2 regions of the Shewanella sp. SM95 genome follow, and region 1 is predicted to be linked to the other one. Evidence: predicted binding sites of a transcription regulator. Region 1 holds the regulator's gene; the other holds the start of a gene.
What was found. Region 1 encodes sigma-54, which starts transcription at its own class of promoters, with help from an activator protein. Its sites were predicted from a motif close to GTTGGCACGNNNNTNGNNT; they were not measured.
Positions count from the first base shown of each region.

Region 2: glnA (glutamate--ammonia ligase) is a predicted target of sigma-54. The motif match lies at 3,920-3,938, and genes of this name have one in related genera.

Region 1 covers NZ_JAKKSE010000018.1:64,327-72,195, reverse strand. The annotation lists gene mgtE (magnesium transporter) at 1-300, opposite strand, end outside; gene L5M29_RS17720 (HPr family phosphocarrier protein) at 551-826, opposite strand; gene rapZ (RNase adapter RapZ) at 813-1,667, opposite strand; gene ptsN (PTS IIA-like nitrogen regulatory protein PtsN) at 1,664-2,107, opposite strand; gene hpf (ribosome hibernation promoting factor) at 2,110-2,397, opposite strand; gene L5M29_RS17700 (RNA polymerase factor sigma-54) at 2,426-3,904, opposite strand; gene lptB (LPS export ABC transporter ATP-binding protein) at 4,012-4,743, opposite strand; gene lptA (lipopolysaccharide transport periplasmic protein LptA) at 4,740-5,294, opposite strand; gene lptC (LPS export ABC transporter periplasmic protein LptC) at 5,281-5,841, opposite strand; gene kdsC (3-deoxy-manno-octulosonate-8-phosphatase KdsC) at 5,838-6,389, opposite strand; gene L5M29_RS17675 (KpsF/GutQ family sugar-phosphate isomerase) at 6,389-7,366, opposite strand.
Region 2 covers NZ_JAKKSE010000015.1:133,289-141,157, reverse strand. The annotation lists gene L5M29_RS16165 (hypothetical protein) at 169-1,041, shown strand; gene L5M29_RS16160 (hypothetical protein) at 1,224-2,096, shown strand; gene glnA (glutamate--ammonia ligase) at 2,423-3,832, opposite strand; gene typA (translational GTPase TypA) at 4,844-6,655, shown strand; gene L5M29_RS16145 (GGDEF domain-containing protein) at 7,048-7,869, opposite strand, start outside.

The DNA of each region.
Region 1 (7,869 bases):
GTCGGTGTCCATGCTTGCTGTCGCTTTCGCGACTCGCTCAGGGCTCATGCTGCGGATAAGTGGGTCTTTGAGTTCTTCACTCAACTCATCGAGTATGTCGCCTATTTGTTCCTGATCGATGAGCTGCCACAGTACTTGTCTGGCACTTGGCGGTGATGATTCTAAGATCAGCGCGATATCTGAGGCGGCCATTTTTTGCAGCATATTGCGCACATGCACGAACATGCCGCTGCTAAGCGCTTGGTTTAACTGGTCAAGACTATGTCCGGTGTGATCGTTTTCTGCATTATCTACGGGCATTTGTCCTCCATTGTGCGGCAAATTGGTTTGAGATCTTAGTGTTGGGCTAGGATTTAGCGGTGACTAAGCGTCAGTCGATGACACAGATTAAGGCGGCTAAGGTAAGGTTAAGGCCAGCGCAATGACCGCTAGTGTAATCGCCTGTGGCTTGTATCGTCGAGCGACAAATGTTTTGCCATGTGTGAATGGCAAGTTTTTTAAACTAGACATGAAGTGAAACTAACGATGAAGTGCTTAGTGTGAAGTGAAACTAACAGGCTTCGTCAAACTTAGCGTCGATTAAGGCACAAATAGCATCGAGAGCCGGCTCTGCATCTGGGCCTTCGGCGATCAGCTTGATGGTTTTACCCATGCCAGTTTCAAGCATCAGTAAGCCAAGTACACTGGCGGCCGATGCTTGTTTATCGCCTTGGATTAAGGTGATGGTCGCATCAAACTCGGAAGCCAGTACCACCAACTTAGTGGCGGCACGGGCATGTAAACCGAGCTTATTACAGATGGTTATCTGACGTTCAAGTTTTGGCATTATTGAGCTCTCGATGACGGGCATAAACTTTATGTTTACCGTTACTAAAGCGTTTTGCCAATTGCTCTGCGACGTAAACCGATCTGTGCTGTCCACCTGTGCAGCCAATGGCCACAGTTAAATAACTGCGATTGTTACGCTCGAGGTGCGGCAGCCAAGTCTCCAGTAAATTTTCGATTTGCCAGATGAACTTATTAACCAGTGGTTGACGATTTAAGAACTCAGCTACGGGTTCATCTAAGCCAGTCAATGGCCGCAGCGCCAACTCCCAGTGGGGATTGGGCAGAAAGCGCACATCGAACATAAAGTCGGCTTCGGTGGGCATTCCGTGCTTAAAGCCAAAGGACTCGAAGTTGATCACGAGTTCTTTATCGACACTACCAAGGAGAATTTGTCTGACTTGGTCGCTTAAATCATAGATATTCAGATTCGACGTATCTATGTAGTGATCGACCAGTTTTGACATAGGCTCGAGCAGTTTTCCCTCCAGCTTTATCGCTTCTTGCAAAGAGACTCGGCTCTTCGACAAAGGATGCAAACGGCGGGTTTCGCTGTAACGCTTGAGCAGAATTTTATCGCTGGAGTTAAGGAAGAAGCTCGTTAACTCAGTATCTGGAGGTAGGCTAGCGAGTTGTTTCACTAAGACCTTATCCTGCTCAGGCATGTTACGCACGTCGACACTGATGGCGACGAGATCGTTACTGCCTTTGAGTTGCTCAAGCAAACTGCCAATCAATGGCAAGGGAAGGTTATCGACACAATAATAGCCGAGATCTTCGAGTACCCTAAGGGCGACAGATTTGCCTGAGCCTGAGCGGCCCGACACTATGACCAGTTTCATCCAGTGATTACCTGATAGAGTTCCGTTTCATCATGCGTCTTGCGTAATTGCTTTAATATTTGCTTGTCGCTCAGCTTTTCGGCCATGCAAGACAAGGTACTTAAGTGCTGCTGACATTGGTCTGCAGGCACCAGTAGTGCAAATAAAATATCAACAGGTTGCTTATCGATAGCATCAAATGCTATCGGCTCTTCACACTTAATTAGTATGGCAATGGGCTGATCTATATCGGCTAGTCGACCATGTGGAATGGCGATGCCGTTACCTATACCTGTGCTCCCCATCTTTTCGCGCGCCACTAGGCTTTCGAATATCTCTTGAGATGAGAGGGTCGGGTACTGGGCAGCGACTAAGTCGCTGATGAGTTCCAGTACCTTTTTCTTGCTGCCCGGAGTGGCGCAGGTAGTGCACTCCGGCCGCAGTATGGTACAAAGTTCCATTATTAGTGTTTTGTTAACTTCTCTTTGTGTTTAATAACCTGACGGTCAAGCTTGTCAATCAGGGCGTCTATAGCGGCATACATGTCAGCATGCTCTGAAGTAGCAAAAACTTCACCACCTATGAGGTTTATTCTCGCTTCGGCAATCTGTTGCATTTTCTCAACATTGAGCACAACGTGCACATTATTGATCTGTTCGAAATGGCGTTCAAGTTTTGAAAACTTTTCTTCTACATATGCACGTAACGATTCGGTAATTTCGATATGGTGCCCACTTAGGTTTATTTGCATAGAAACGTCCTCCGATATCCACTGTAGGTTATAAACTTTTACGCTGATTAGAAGGTGGAATAAGCATAGCCTCTCGGTACTTCGCAATGGTTCTGCGGGCTACGTTGATCCCTTGTTCTGCCAGAAGTTGTGCCATCTTACTATCGCTTAATGGTTTTTTCTGGTTTTCCGCTGCAACCAGTTTCTTGATAAAGGCTCTGATTGCTGTGGATGAGCACTCACCACCATCGTCAGTACCGACGTGGCTAGAGAAGAAGTATTTTAGTTCAAAAAGTCCCTTAGGGGTATGCATGTATTTTTGAGTTGTGACCCGTGAGATGGTGGACTCATGCATTTCTACCGCTTCGGCAATATCGTTAAGCACCATAGGCTTCATGGCTTCTTCACCGTACTCAAAGAAACCTTGCTGATATTGCACTATGCAATTAGCAACTTTAAGCAAAGTATCGTTACGGCTTTCTAGGCTCTTAATAAACCATTTAGCCTCTTGCAGATGGCCGCGAATAAATTGGCTATCGGCTTGGTTTTTGGTACTGCGTGCCATAGAAGCATAATGTTGATTTACATTGATTTTGGGCATGCAGTCAGGATTAAGCTCAACGACCCAGCGGCCATTTTTCTTCGACACAGACACATCTGGGATAACGTATTCGTCATTATTGGGCGTGATCAACAAACCTGGGCGAGGATTGAGGGTTTGGATAAGTGCTATACCATCCCTTAATTCATCTTCTTTTAATTTAGTCTTACGCATCAATAATCTAAAATCACGGGCGGCGATCAGATCTAAATGATCTTTGATCAGCATGCGGGCGTTTTCTAGGTTGGGAGTATCAGCGGCGAAATGCGACAGTTGGATCAGCAGGCATTCACTTAAATCGCGTGCGGCAACGCCTATGGGATCAAAATGCTGAATGCGCTTGAGTACGGCTTCGACTTCGTCAAGCTCAACTTCAGGATTGCCCATGGCTTCGAGAATTTCTTCAGTGCTTTGGGTGAGATAGCCCTGATCGTCGATGGCATCAATAATGGCGGTGGCAATGGCTAAATCGGTTTCAGAAAACGGCGTGAGGTTTTTTTGCCATTCTAAGTGTTCGTACAAACCTTCACTGGTCTCGCCTTGGAAGGGCATATCGTCTTCACGACTGCCGCCGGGGCCTGAGTTTGGGGAGGCGGTAAACACTTCATCCCATGTGGTGTCCATGGGGAGCTCATCGGGCATGGATTCTTTGGTTAGCGACTCTGCCGTGTCTATGGTGGAGCTGTCTTTTTCTGGTGGCAGAGTGCTAGATTCACTGAAATCCGTATCGGATAGCGTTTGGTTTACAGGGGGTTTAGTGGCGTCGAATTGATCCTCTTCCAGCTCGAGAAGGGGATTAGAATCTAATGCTTGCTGGATCTCTTGCTGCAGTTCTAATGACGACAGTTGCAACAGACGTATGGCCTGTTGTAATTGTGGCGTCATGGTTAACTGTTGACCCAGTTTGAGCTGGAGTGACGCTTTCATGTTACCGCTGATCCCTACGTTATTATTGTTGGAGGAGGTCGCTTATTATCATTTTGAGTGAAGCCTAATGGCGGTATAAATTGTCTCCATAGGCTTCGCTCGATTAACTATAGCCTGAATTGTTCACCTAAGTACACAGCCCTAACTTGCTGATTGTCTAAGATCTCTGCTGGAGTTCCTTCGGCAATCAGGTTTCCGTGACTCACAATATAAGCATGTTCACATACATCTAATGTCTCGCGGACATTATGGTCTGTGATCAGTACGCCAAGGCCGCGACTTTTGAGTTGTTCGATAATCTTCTTGATGTCGATAACCGAAATAGGATCGACGCCGGCAAACGGTTCATCGAGCAAAATGAACTTAGGATTAGCGGCTAAAGCCCGCGCAATTTCGACGCGACGACGTTCGCCACCCGACAATGACATGCCTTGGCTGTCACGGATGTGGGTGATATGAAACTCTTCGAGCAGATGTTCTAGTTCTTCTTCTCGTTCTTCGTTTTTAAGTTCTTTACGAGTTTGCAGTACGGCCATGATGTTGTCATGAACAGTTAGCTTACGAAAGATACTGGCTTCCTGCGGTAAGTAACCTATGCCTTTGCGGGCACGCAGATGCATAGGATCTGCGGTTAAATCATCATCGTCGATAAAGATATGCCCCTTATCGCTCTTCACTAGCCCGACAACCATGTAAAAGGTCGTGGTTTTACCGGCACCGTTTGGACCGAGTAGGCCAACGACTTGACCGGTTTTTACCGTCAGACTGACGTCTTTAACCACTTGGCGACTCTTGTAACTTTTTGCCAGATTTTGTGCTCTTAAGGTGATTTGGGTCATTTAGAGTCCTGCTTTTTTACAGGTTTATCCGCCGGAGCGTCTGATTTAGCATCATCTTGATAGTTTTCAGGCTGAATAATAGTGATCACGCGATCGTCACCACTGCCAGTACTCTCGGCCATCAATTTCTGTTGAATCATGTTATAGCGGATTAAATTGCCTGTAACTTGGCTACCTGCTTGATCTAATGACGCCATACCTTTCAGTGTTAAGGTGCGGCTTGCCATATCGTAACGAATTTCTTTCGCGCTTGCCGATGCTGGGCGACCATCGTCTAATATTTGGCTATACGTAGCAGGGTTGCCTGTGGCGACCAAAGTTTTGCTATTTTCACCTTCAGCGGAAAATGCACGCAGTTCATTTGCTTGGATTTTTATTGAGCCTTGGGTAACTTCAACTGGACCAAAGAAGATGATCTGGTTGTTTTTGATATCCGCAGTTTGGCTCACAGCTTTAATTTTGACTTCTTGCTTTAAGTCGCCCACTTTCGCGAAAGCACTCATGCTCATAATTAGCATTAGGCTGGCAAGTAATACGTTATTTTGCTTCATATGTTCCTACTACCTGACTGGTCAATTGCACTTCTTGCGCGTTGAGGTCGGCATAAAGGCCTTGGCCTTGAATATTAAAATCTTTCCCTGTGACGTAAATGGTACGGTCAGAGGTCATTATCATAGTGTTGAGATCGAGTTCCAGATAACTGGTGGACAAGGTCTGAATCGGTTCTTCTGGGCTAATGGCATCGATAATAACATTATTTTCTAATACAACCTTGCCAGTTTCCTTGTTTAGCTTGCCCTGATCAGCCCTGAGCTGCCATTGTGCTTTACCTTGGTCTGGATAAACAAGATAAACAGGTTGAGTAAAGAAAGTTTGATTCGTTGAATCATAATGTTCCATGTGTTTCGCCGTCACACGGCTATTCACTAGTCCTTGCTCATTGAACTCAACACTGCGCAGATCTTCAACGATGAAATCTGGGGTATTTTGATCTTTAACTCTGTTATCGGAATCACCGCTGTGTTTGTTCTGGACCTGCCAGTAAAGCGCTAGTGCGGTTCCAAAAAAAGCGATAATCGCGAGTGTCACACGACTCATATACTCATTCCATGGGCCGAAGTGAATTTATTTTGACTTAGGAGTAACAGATCTGTGAGTTCACGCAGTGCACCGTGGCCACCATTGAGCGTAGTCACAAAATGGGCGTGTTGGCGTACATAGGGGTGGCCGTCAGCAACACTGACCGCTAAACCGACGACATTCATCACGGGGAGATCGACAATATCATCACCGATATAAGCCACTTCTTCTGGGGTGACACCATAAAGTGCGAGCAATGCTTCATAGGGCTCGAACTTATTGTCTACGCCTTGGTAAATATGGGTAACACCAAGGGCTGTCATACGGTTTTCAACGATTTTGGATTGACGTCCTGTGATCACGGCGAGGTTGAAACCGCTGGTGAGGAGTGAGCGCACGCCATAACCGTCACGGGTATGGAAGGCTTTGAGCTCTTCGCCGCTATTGCTCAAGTAAATACGGCCGTCGGAAAACACCCCATCGACGTCACAGATTAACAGTTTAATCTTTTGCGCGCGTTGCCACACATCATCACTGATTGGGCCGTAAAATCCTTGCTGTGGCATTAAATGACTCCTGCTTTAACCATGTCTAGCATGTTAAGAGCGCCGATAGGATGGCGATCTTTATCAATAACAATTAATCCGTTGATGTTTTTTGAGTCCATCACTTGCAGCGCTTGGGCGGCCAATACATTATCCGTGATCGTGACGCAGTTACGGGTCATCACATCGGCAATGGGCGTCGTGCGTAAATTCACTTCGGCATCGATAACGCGGCGTAAATCACCATCGGTGAAGATACCAACCAGCTTGCGCTGATCATCGATAATCGCCGTCATGCCTAAGCCTTTCTTGGAGATTTCGTACAGGGCTTCTGTGATGCAAATATCGTGGTTGACGAGCGGTAAGTCATCACCGCTGTGCATCACATCACAGACTTTTAACAGCAACTTACGTCCTAATGCACCGCCGGGATGGGACATAGCAAAATCATCACGGGTAAAGCCTTTCGCTTGCAGCAGCGCAATGGCGATGGCATCGCCCATCACTAAGGTTGCTGTGGTACTTGAGGTGGGTGCTAGTCCAAGTGGGCAAGCCTCTTCTGGGACTTCAATACATAAATGCACTTTAGATAATCGCGCCATATTCGATTCGGGTTTACCCGTTACCGCGATAACGGGCACGCCCATACGTTGGATGACCGGCATTAAGGTGAGGATTTCGCTCGACTCACCAGAATTTGAAATCGCTAAAATCACATCGTTATCGGCCAATACACCCAGATCGCCGTGGCTGGCTTCACCCGGATGCACAAAAAATGCGGGCGTTCCTGTGCTGGCGAGGGTGGCAGAAATCTTATTGCCGATATGGCCCGATTTGCCCATTCCCATGACAATCACTTTGCCTGTGCAGTTGAGGATCAACTCGCAAGCTTCTGCAAATTCAGCCGAATCAACATATTGATAAAGATTGTCTAGGGCTGACTTTTCAATGTCGATAACTTTACAACCCCATTGGCGCAGTTGTGATTTGTCTACCATGTCTATCTCTCTTTTTGCATTGTCTTTGTCGCCCCATTGATGGGATTGGAATAGCACAATTTGGTACGCGATAAAGATGATATGTAATAGGCTTTCTGCCAAGTATTAGTTTGTTTTCAGACAATTTAGCTTATGTCTTGCTGTGGTTAATTACCGAAAACAGCAAAACAATTGCGGCAGGCTAGAGCGATTGATCCGACTCGTCAAGTTCAGCTGCGTTAGCTATTCACGCACAATAACGTGTTTAGCGGCAGAAGGTCTTGAGCAATATCATCGTCTTTGTCGTTTATTTCAATGGATTTATCCCATATCGCAGCGGGTATTACCCTATGGGATGCCTCTATTGCGCAATTGCGTATCGACTCTCCCCGATAAAAGTGGGCGAAGAGTGAGCTAAGTGCGAACGAATTAGCCAATACTGCCAATTCTGCAACTAGGTTGAAAACATTAAGTAACATTTTACCTGTGCAGAGTGAAAACTTAGGGCGCATTTTCGCTGTAAA
Region 2 (7,869 bases), on a different contig from region 1:
GCCTATTATTGGCGCGAGATTCGGTGTCATCAGTGGCAGCTTTGCCACCAAGATGCTGACAGGCCTTTCGCGGCAAGGTCGTCAAGGGCGAGAAGACATTAAGTACAAGCTGTGTGGGTAGGTTAACGACGACCGTGCAGTCCGTGGGCACAGCAAAGGAATAGCTATATGAATAAGAGAGCAGCGCCGCAGCAGTCGGCGTCGACAGAGCAAGAGACGCAACCGTTGGACGACAGTCGGTATGAAGACCTGCCGCGCACTGAGTACCTGCAATTACCCCAAGAGGAGCAAAGCCGGCTCAATAAGCTACGTCAGCAGCGGGTGCGTGAGGCGCCCACGCTTTATGAGTGGGATATTCGGGTGGCGACTGTGTATGGTATGGGGTGGATCATGGTCCTTATTCCGTGCGGGATTACGGCTCTAGTTGGGTTGGTGACATATTGGTATGGATTTGAACAATGGTATTATTTTCTCATCATAGTGATGATTTTTGGGCCATTTATGCGCTACCTCTGGTTGGCCGACAAACAGTACCATTATCGGCTCACCACCGAGGGGTTGGTTACCACCTATCATGACGTTATTCCGGATGCCGCCTACGCGGTAGTGCGGGGGCTGGCTTGGTTTGGGGTAGTTGTTTGCATCGTCGGCGTGGCGTTGTTAGGCCCGGCCGCCTTGGTCGGCGCGGGTAGTTTTGCCGTGATGGCATTTTTCTTCACCGGTTTTAAAAATATAGAGACAACTTACGAGAGTTCTATAAAGAATGGGCATCGTCATTTGATTAAGGTAACGCGGAATCGTCCATTTATTGCCTGCCAATCGGATGTACGAACAATGGGCTTACGCGCAAGCATTCGTCTTCATTGCCCATTGGATAAGATGCACACCATCTTATCATTACTGATGACGCAGTTACCTGATTCTGAAATCCGTGTATTTAAAAATGAGCGCGTGTTAGATGGCGTACCATTTGCGTCATTTGAGTCAGGCGAACCTGCCCAACTGTCAGATTTCGCCCCTGAGAATACCCATGCCGTCTAACGCTTTCTTTCGCGCCTGTTATTGGCGTGAGATTCGGTGTCATCAGTGGCAGCTTTGCCACCAAGATGCTAACAGGCCTTATAGCGGCAAGATCGTCAAGAGTGAGAAGACATTAAGTACGAGCTGTGTGGATAGGTTAACGATGACCGTGCAGTCCGTGGGCACAGCAAAGGAATAGCTATATGAATAAGAGAGCAGCGCCGCTGCAGTTGGCGTCGACAGAGCAAGAGACAAAACTGTTGGACGACAGTCGGTATGAAGACCTGCCGCGCACTGAGTACCTGCAATTACCCCAAGAGGAGCAAAGCCGGCTCAATAAGCTACGTCAGCAGCGGGTGCGTGAGGCGCCCACGCTTTATGAGTGGGATATTCGGGTGGCGACTGTCTATGGTCTATTTTGGTTAACCTTCCTGATCCCGTGTGGTTGCTTAGCACTTATAGGGTGCTATTTGCTATCTGGCGATACTAGCTTGGGTATAGGGTTAATCATCATGGCTTTAATTATGTGCTTATCTGCTCGTTACCTCTGGTTTGCAGACAAACAGTACCATTATCGGCTCACCACCGAGGGGTTAGTTACCACCTATCATGATGCTATTCCGGATGCAGCCTATGCGGTAGTGCGGGGGCTGGCTTGGTTTGGGGTGGTGGTTTGTATTGTCGGGGTGGCCTTTTTAGGCCCAGCAGCGCTGGTTGGTGTAGGTGGAATGGCTCTGGGGGCATTTTTCTTTACTGGTTTTAAAAATGTAGAGACAACTTACGAGAGTCCTATAAAAAATGGGCATCGCCATTTGATTAAGATAACGCGGAATCGTCCATTTATTGCCTGCCAATCGGATGTACGAACAATGGGCTTACGTGCAAGTATTCGTCTTCATTGCCCATTGGATAAGATGCACATTATCTTGTCATTACTGATGACGCAGTTACCTGATTCTGAAATCCGTGTATTTAAAAATGAGCGCGTGTTAGATGGCTTACCATTTGCGTCATTTGAGTCAGGCGAACCTGCCCAACTGGTAGATTTTGCCCCTGAGAATACCCAGCCTAGTTGAATAAAGCGTGGACACTTAACAATAATGGCGCGGTAGTTAACTTCCGACTATATAGGTGGTTTTTCTGCTGCATCCATGTTTAGTTTAGATCGGTTTTTAACCATCTATCTCTATTGTTGCTGTTGTCGCGGTGTCTGGCGTGCCTTCTCTGAATGATAAAAGAGTGGTTGGCGATGATGCCTATTTAGAGAACAACGCGATGATTGAATCAGAATAAAAGTTGTATATACCTTCAAAATACAAAAAGCCCCGATAGCGTTGCTATCGAGGCTTTTATATTTTCTGTATAAATTACATAAAGCGAGCCGGTTGTATAGCGCTAGCCATTACAGGCTGTAGTACATTTCAAACTCAAGTGGGTGAGTTGTACGTGCTACGCGCTCAGCTTCTGCTGTTTTCAGTACGATATAAGATTGGATGAAATCTTCACTGAACACGCCGCCTTTAGTCAGGAACTCATGGTCAGCTTGCAGATTTTCAAGGGCGTTTTCTAATGATGTTGCCACTTGTGGGATTTCAGCCGCTTCTTCTGGAGGCAGATCGTACAGATCTTTGTCCATCGCTTCACCTGGGTGGATCTTGTTTTGGATACCGTCAAGACCCGCCATCAGCAGCGCTGCGAAACCTAAGTATGGGTTTGCATGTGGGTCAGGGAAACGTGCTTCGATACGACGGCCTTTAGGGCTTGGTACCACTGGAATACGGATTGATGCAGAGCGGTTACGGGCAGAGTAGGCCAACATAACAGGTGCTTCAAAGTGTGGCACTAAACGCTTGTAAGAGTTAGTGCTTGGGTTAGTGAAAGCGTTCAGTGCGCGAGCGTGCTTGATGATACCACCTATGTAGTACAGAGCCGTTTCACTTAAACCTGCGTATTTGTCGCCAGCGAACAAGTTAACACCGTCTTTCGCCAGAGATTGGTGAACGTGCATGCCGCTACCGTTGTCACCAACGATGGGTTTAGGCATGAAAGTCGCAGTCTTACCGTAAGCGTGTGCCATGTTGTGCACTACGTACTTCAGAATTTGGATTTCATCCGCTTTCTTAGTCAAGGTGTTGAAGCGAGTGGCGATTTCGTTTTGACCTGCAGTCGCCACTTCGTGGTGATGCGCTTCAACCACTTGGCCCATTTCTTCGAGCACTAAACACATAGCGCTACGTAGGTCTTGTGATGAGTCAACCGGTGCAACTGGGAAGTAACCGCCTTTAACAAATGGACGGTGACCTGTGTTGCCGCCTTCGTAGCTAGTGCCTGAGTTCCAAGCCGCTTCTTTAGCGTCGATCTTAACGAAACAACCTGACATGTCAGTACCGAAACGGACATCGTCAAATAGGAAGAATTCTGGTTCTGGTCCAATCAATACAGTATCAGCGATACCAGTAGAGATCAGGTAAGCTTCTGCTTTTTTAGCAATTGAGCGTGGGTCACGGTCGTAACCTGTCATAGTACCGGGTTCAAGAATGTCACAACGGATCAGCGCTGTGGTTTCTTCGGTGAAAGGATCCAGTACAAATGTCGTTGGATCTGGCATCAGTACCATGTCTGATTCGTTAATGCCCTTCCAACCTGCGATAGAAGAACCGTCAAACATTTTGCCGTCTTCGAAGAAATCAGCATCTACCTGATGAGAAGGAATAGATACGTGCTGCTCTTTACCTTTAGTGTCGGTAAAACGTAAATCAACGAACTTAACTTCTAATTCTTCAAGTTGCTTTAAAACTGATTCAACTGACATTCTCAAGCCTCCGGTAGGGTAAAGGGATGCCCCTTCTATAATCTTTTAACTCAAGTGATTTATCTTGAGCCAAACTTACGAGCTATAAAGCGATATCCATGCCAATAATTTAACTTACTGATTAACATGATTTAAAATCTTTGTTGCACTTAATTGGATTCGCGTGTGCACCATAATGGTGCTTTTGTCTGTGGCATTTTGGTGCATTACTCCATTTTGGTGCGCACTGAATTGATTCATGCAAACCTTAAGCTGGGATGCACAGCGATAACATGCACCGCTTATATGGCACTGAGATGGCAATGACGCTTTGGCTTTCACTATCTCAGTAAGTACCGCCTCTGTGAAGCTCGCACATACTTGCAGCACTGCACGGGACTATTTATCACCGCATAACCGCCGCATAATTGTCATAAAACCACGCTAGTCTGTCCAACTATGCCACGCATTATCAATCCAATAGTGGTTTATTATCATATTATTAGGAAAGAGTTCGTTCTCATGTGCGAAATGTCTTTGCTGTTCACAGGCCAAGTGAAATCAGTGATGCGTAAGAAAGGTATCCCGTGACAATGAAGTGAGTCTTAATGTCATCGGGTGTAAACGCCAACATGAACGTTAGATTAAGTGTGCCGCAGAATTTATTGCAGTGTGTTCACGTGGTAATTTCTCTGTATCTAAGTCGATTTTGCTGATGCTTAAATCGACATTAGCAGTGCTAACATTGAATACGAAAAATAGCAAATTCAGCTGCTTAACTCAGATTTTTCCTACGAATATGGCAATTAAACAGAGCGTTAACTCTGGCTATAGAGGATTTCATTCAGTGGATGATTGGCGGAAATTACCCAAGGATTGGCGAATTGTTTTATAAGTGTTCAAAAATAATCCTGTGCGCCAAGGCCGCTCTGGAGTAGAATGGCACGCTTTTTATTGTGGTAGATCGAGCTCGATCACCATAACGAATTACTGAAATATCCCTATTTTTGTTTGATGGTAAGAGGTTTATCCGTGCTAGAGAATTTACGTAACATCGCCATTATTGCACACGTTGACCATGGCAAAACGACCCTGGTAGACAAGTTGCTGTCACAGTCAGGCACCCTTGCAACCCGAGGAGAAGCCACTGAGCGGGTGATGGACTCCAACGATCTTGAAAAGGAACGTGGGATCACGATTCTGGCAAAGAATACTGCCATCAAGTGGAACGACTACCGTATTAACATCGTTGATACCCCAGGCCACGCCGATTTCGGTGGTGAGGTTGAGCGTGTTCTGTCTATGGTTGACTCAGTATTATTGCTGGTTGATGCCGTTGACGGTCCAATGCCACAAACTCGCTTCGTAACGAAGAAAGCGTTTGCTCAAGGCTTAAAGCCAATCGTTGTTATCAACAAAATTGACCGTCCAGGTGCACGCCCAGATTGGGTTATTGACCAAGTATTCGACCTGTTCGATAACTTAGGTGCAACTGACGAGCAGTTAGATTTCCCGATCGTTTACGCTTCTGCGTTAAACGGTTTTGCAACTTTAGATCCGGATGTAGCGAGCGATGATATGACGCCGCTGTTCCAAACTATCGTTGAAAAAGTATCTTTCCCAGATGCTGACGCCGAAGGCGCGTTCCAGATGCAAATTTCGCAAATCGACTACAACTCATACGTGGGTGTTATCGGTATCGGCCGCATCAAGCGTGGTAGCGTGAAAACGAACCAACAAGTGACTATTATTGGCGCTGATGGCAAAACTCGTAACGGTAAAATGGGCCAAGTATTAGGTTACATGGGTCTAGACCGTACTGAAGTTGAAATTGCTAACGCTGGCGACATCGTTGCTATCACTGGTTTAGGCGAGCTGAAAATTTCTGACACTATCTGTGCCGTTGGTGCAGTAGAAGCTATGCCACCTTTGACTGTTGATGAACCTACTCTGACCATGACTTTCCAAGTTAATACTTCACCTTTTGCAGGTAAAGAAGGTAAGTATGTGACTTCACGTAACATTCTGGAGCGTCTGCAAACAGAATTAGTCCACAACGTGGCACTGCGTGTTGAAGAAACAGAAAGTCCAGATCGCTTCCGTGTATCTGGCCGTGGTGAATTGCATTTATCAATCTTGATTGAAAACATGCGTCGTGAAGGTTACGAGTTAGCCGTATCACGTCCAGAAGTTATTCTGAAAACTATCGACGGTGAACTGTGTGAACCATTTGAAACCTTGACTGTTGACGTTGAAGAAGAAGATCAAGGCACAGTAATCGAGAAATTAGGTACCCGTAAAGCTGAAATGAAAGACATGCAGCTTGATGGTAAAGGTCGTGTACGTATCGACTTCATCATCCCAAGCCGTGGTTTAATCGGTTTCCAAACTGAGTTTATGACAGCGACTTCTGGTACTGGTCTAATTTATCACTCATTCGACCATTATGGTCCGCACAAAGGTGGCGATATCGGTCAACGCGCTAACGGCGTATTGATCTCTAACGCAACGGGTAAGGCTCTGACCTTCGCACTGTTCGGTCTGCAAGATCGCGGTCGTCTCTTTATCGGCCACGCCGCTGAAGTATACGAAGGCCAAGTGGTTGGTATTCACGCTCGCTCAAACGATTTGACAGTTAACTGTTTGAAAGGTAAGCAGCTGACCAACATGCGTGCTTCTGGTACTGACGAAGCCCAAGTGTTGACTACGCCAATCACAATGACACTTGAGCAAGCGCTTGAGTTCATCGATGATGATGAATTAGTTGAAGTAACGCCTAAGAACATTCGTGTTCGTAAGAGACACTTGACTGAAAACGATCGTAAGCGCTTTAACCGCGGTTAATGCCAGTCTGTTAATTCAGGTGACACGCCCTTAAGGTGAGTCAATCGGTTTAAAAAGCCCTGCATAGGAAACTGTGCAGGGCTTTTTGTTGGGATAAATTGAGTAATGGGTATTATACCAATCACATTAAATAGCTGATCAGTTCAGAGCATCACAGGTATCTCAATCCAAGGCGCATTGACGCAGAAATGGTTATTCCCTTTTAAGTCAATGCAACACGGGAGTGGGATGCCTGTGTGGCTCCCGAAGGGCGGCTGATGTTCACTACATGGCAACGCGCTTTATACTGCGTTTAAGGCTTTCGACAGAGCACCACTATGCCTTCAAGCCTTCGCCTTGTCTAAAGCGCGTAGAACTCCCGCTGAATGAACAGATATTTAATACGATTGGTATTAGTAGTCCTCATCCATCACCCGTATGCAATTGCGCCCAGCGGATTTTGCGCGGTAGAGGGCGGCGTCCGCTTGGCGAACGAGTTCTAACGCATTTTGTTTGTTAGAGGGTTGCAGATAGGCGACGCCTGCGCTCACTGTTACAATCCCAAGGTCGGTATTTGCATGCGGAATGGCAATGGATTGGATCAGTTGATGAATGTGCTGTGCAGTCTCAAGTACGGTTTGATTATCGACATTCGGTAATAGAATGACAAATTCTTCGCCGCCGTAGCGAGCGACTAATTCGCCCGCTCTGCGACCGGACTGGGACAGTGTACTCGCTAATTGTTTAAGGCAATCGTCTCCGGCGAGGTGGCCATAGTGATCGTTAAATTGTTTAAAGTGGTCAATATCGAGCATGATGAGGGCCAATGATGAATTGCTCCTTTGCCCACGACTCCACTCTGTTTGTAACATCATGTCAAATAGGCGGCGATTGCCGATATTGGTTAAACCATCGGTATTGCTGAGTATTTCAAGTTGCCTATTGGCTTCTGCCAGTTCACTAGTTCGAGCTGTGATCATGGATTCAAGTTCGACGTTACGTTCCTCTAATCGCGCGATCGGGTAAATTTCCCCTTTGTGGGCTAAGCCGTAGGGGATGGATATGCCGCTGTGGACAATCATCCAGTCGTTGTTTTCTCGGTGAAATATCAACACTAGCCGTGCTGTCTCGCGGGAAAGCATAGGATTAGGGATAGGTAAGTGGATATGAAAAAAGGCAGTCACAACCACGAGGTTGTCGGCAAGATCTTGTAAAGAAAGATCTAACATTTCGAT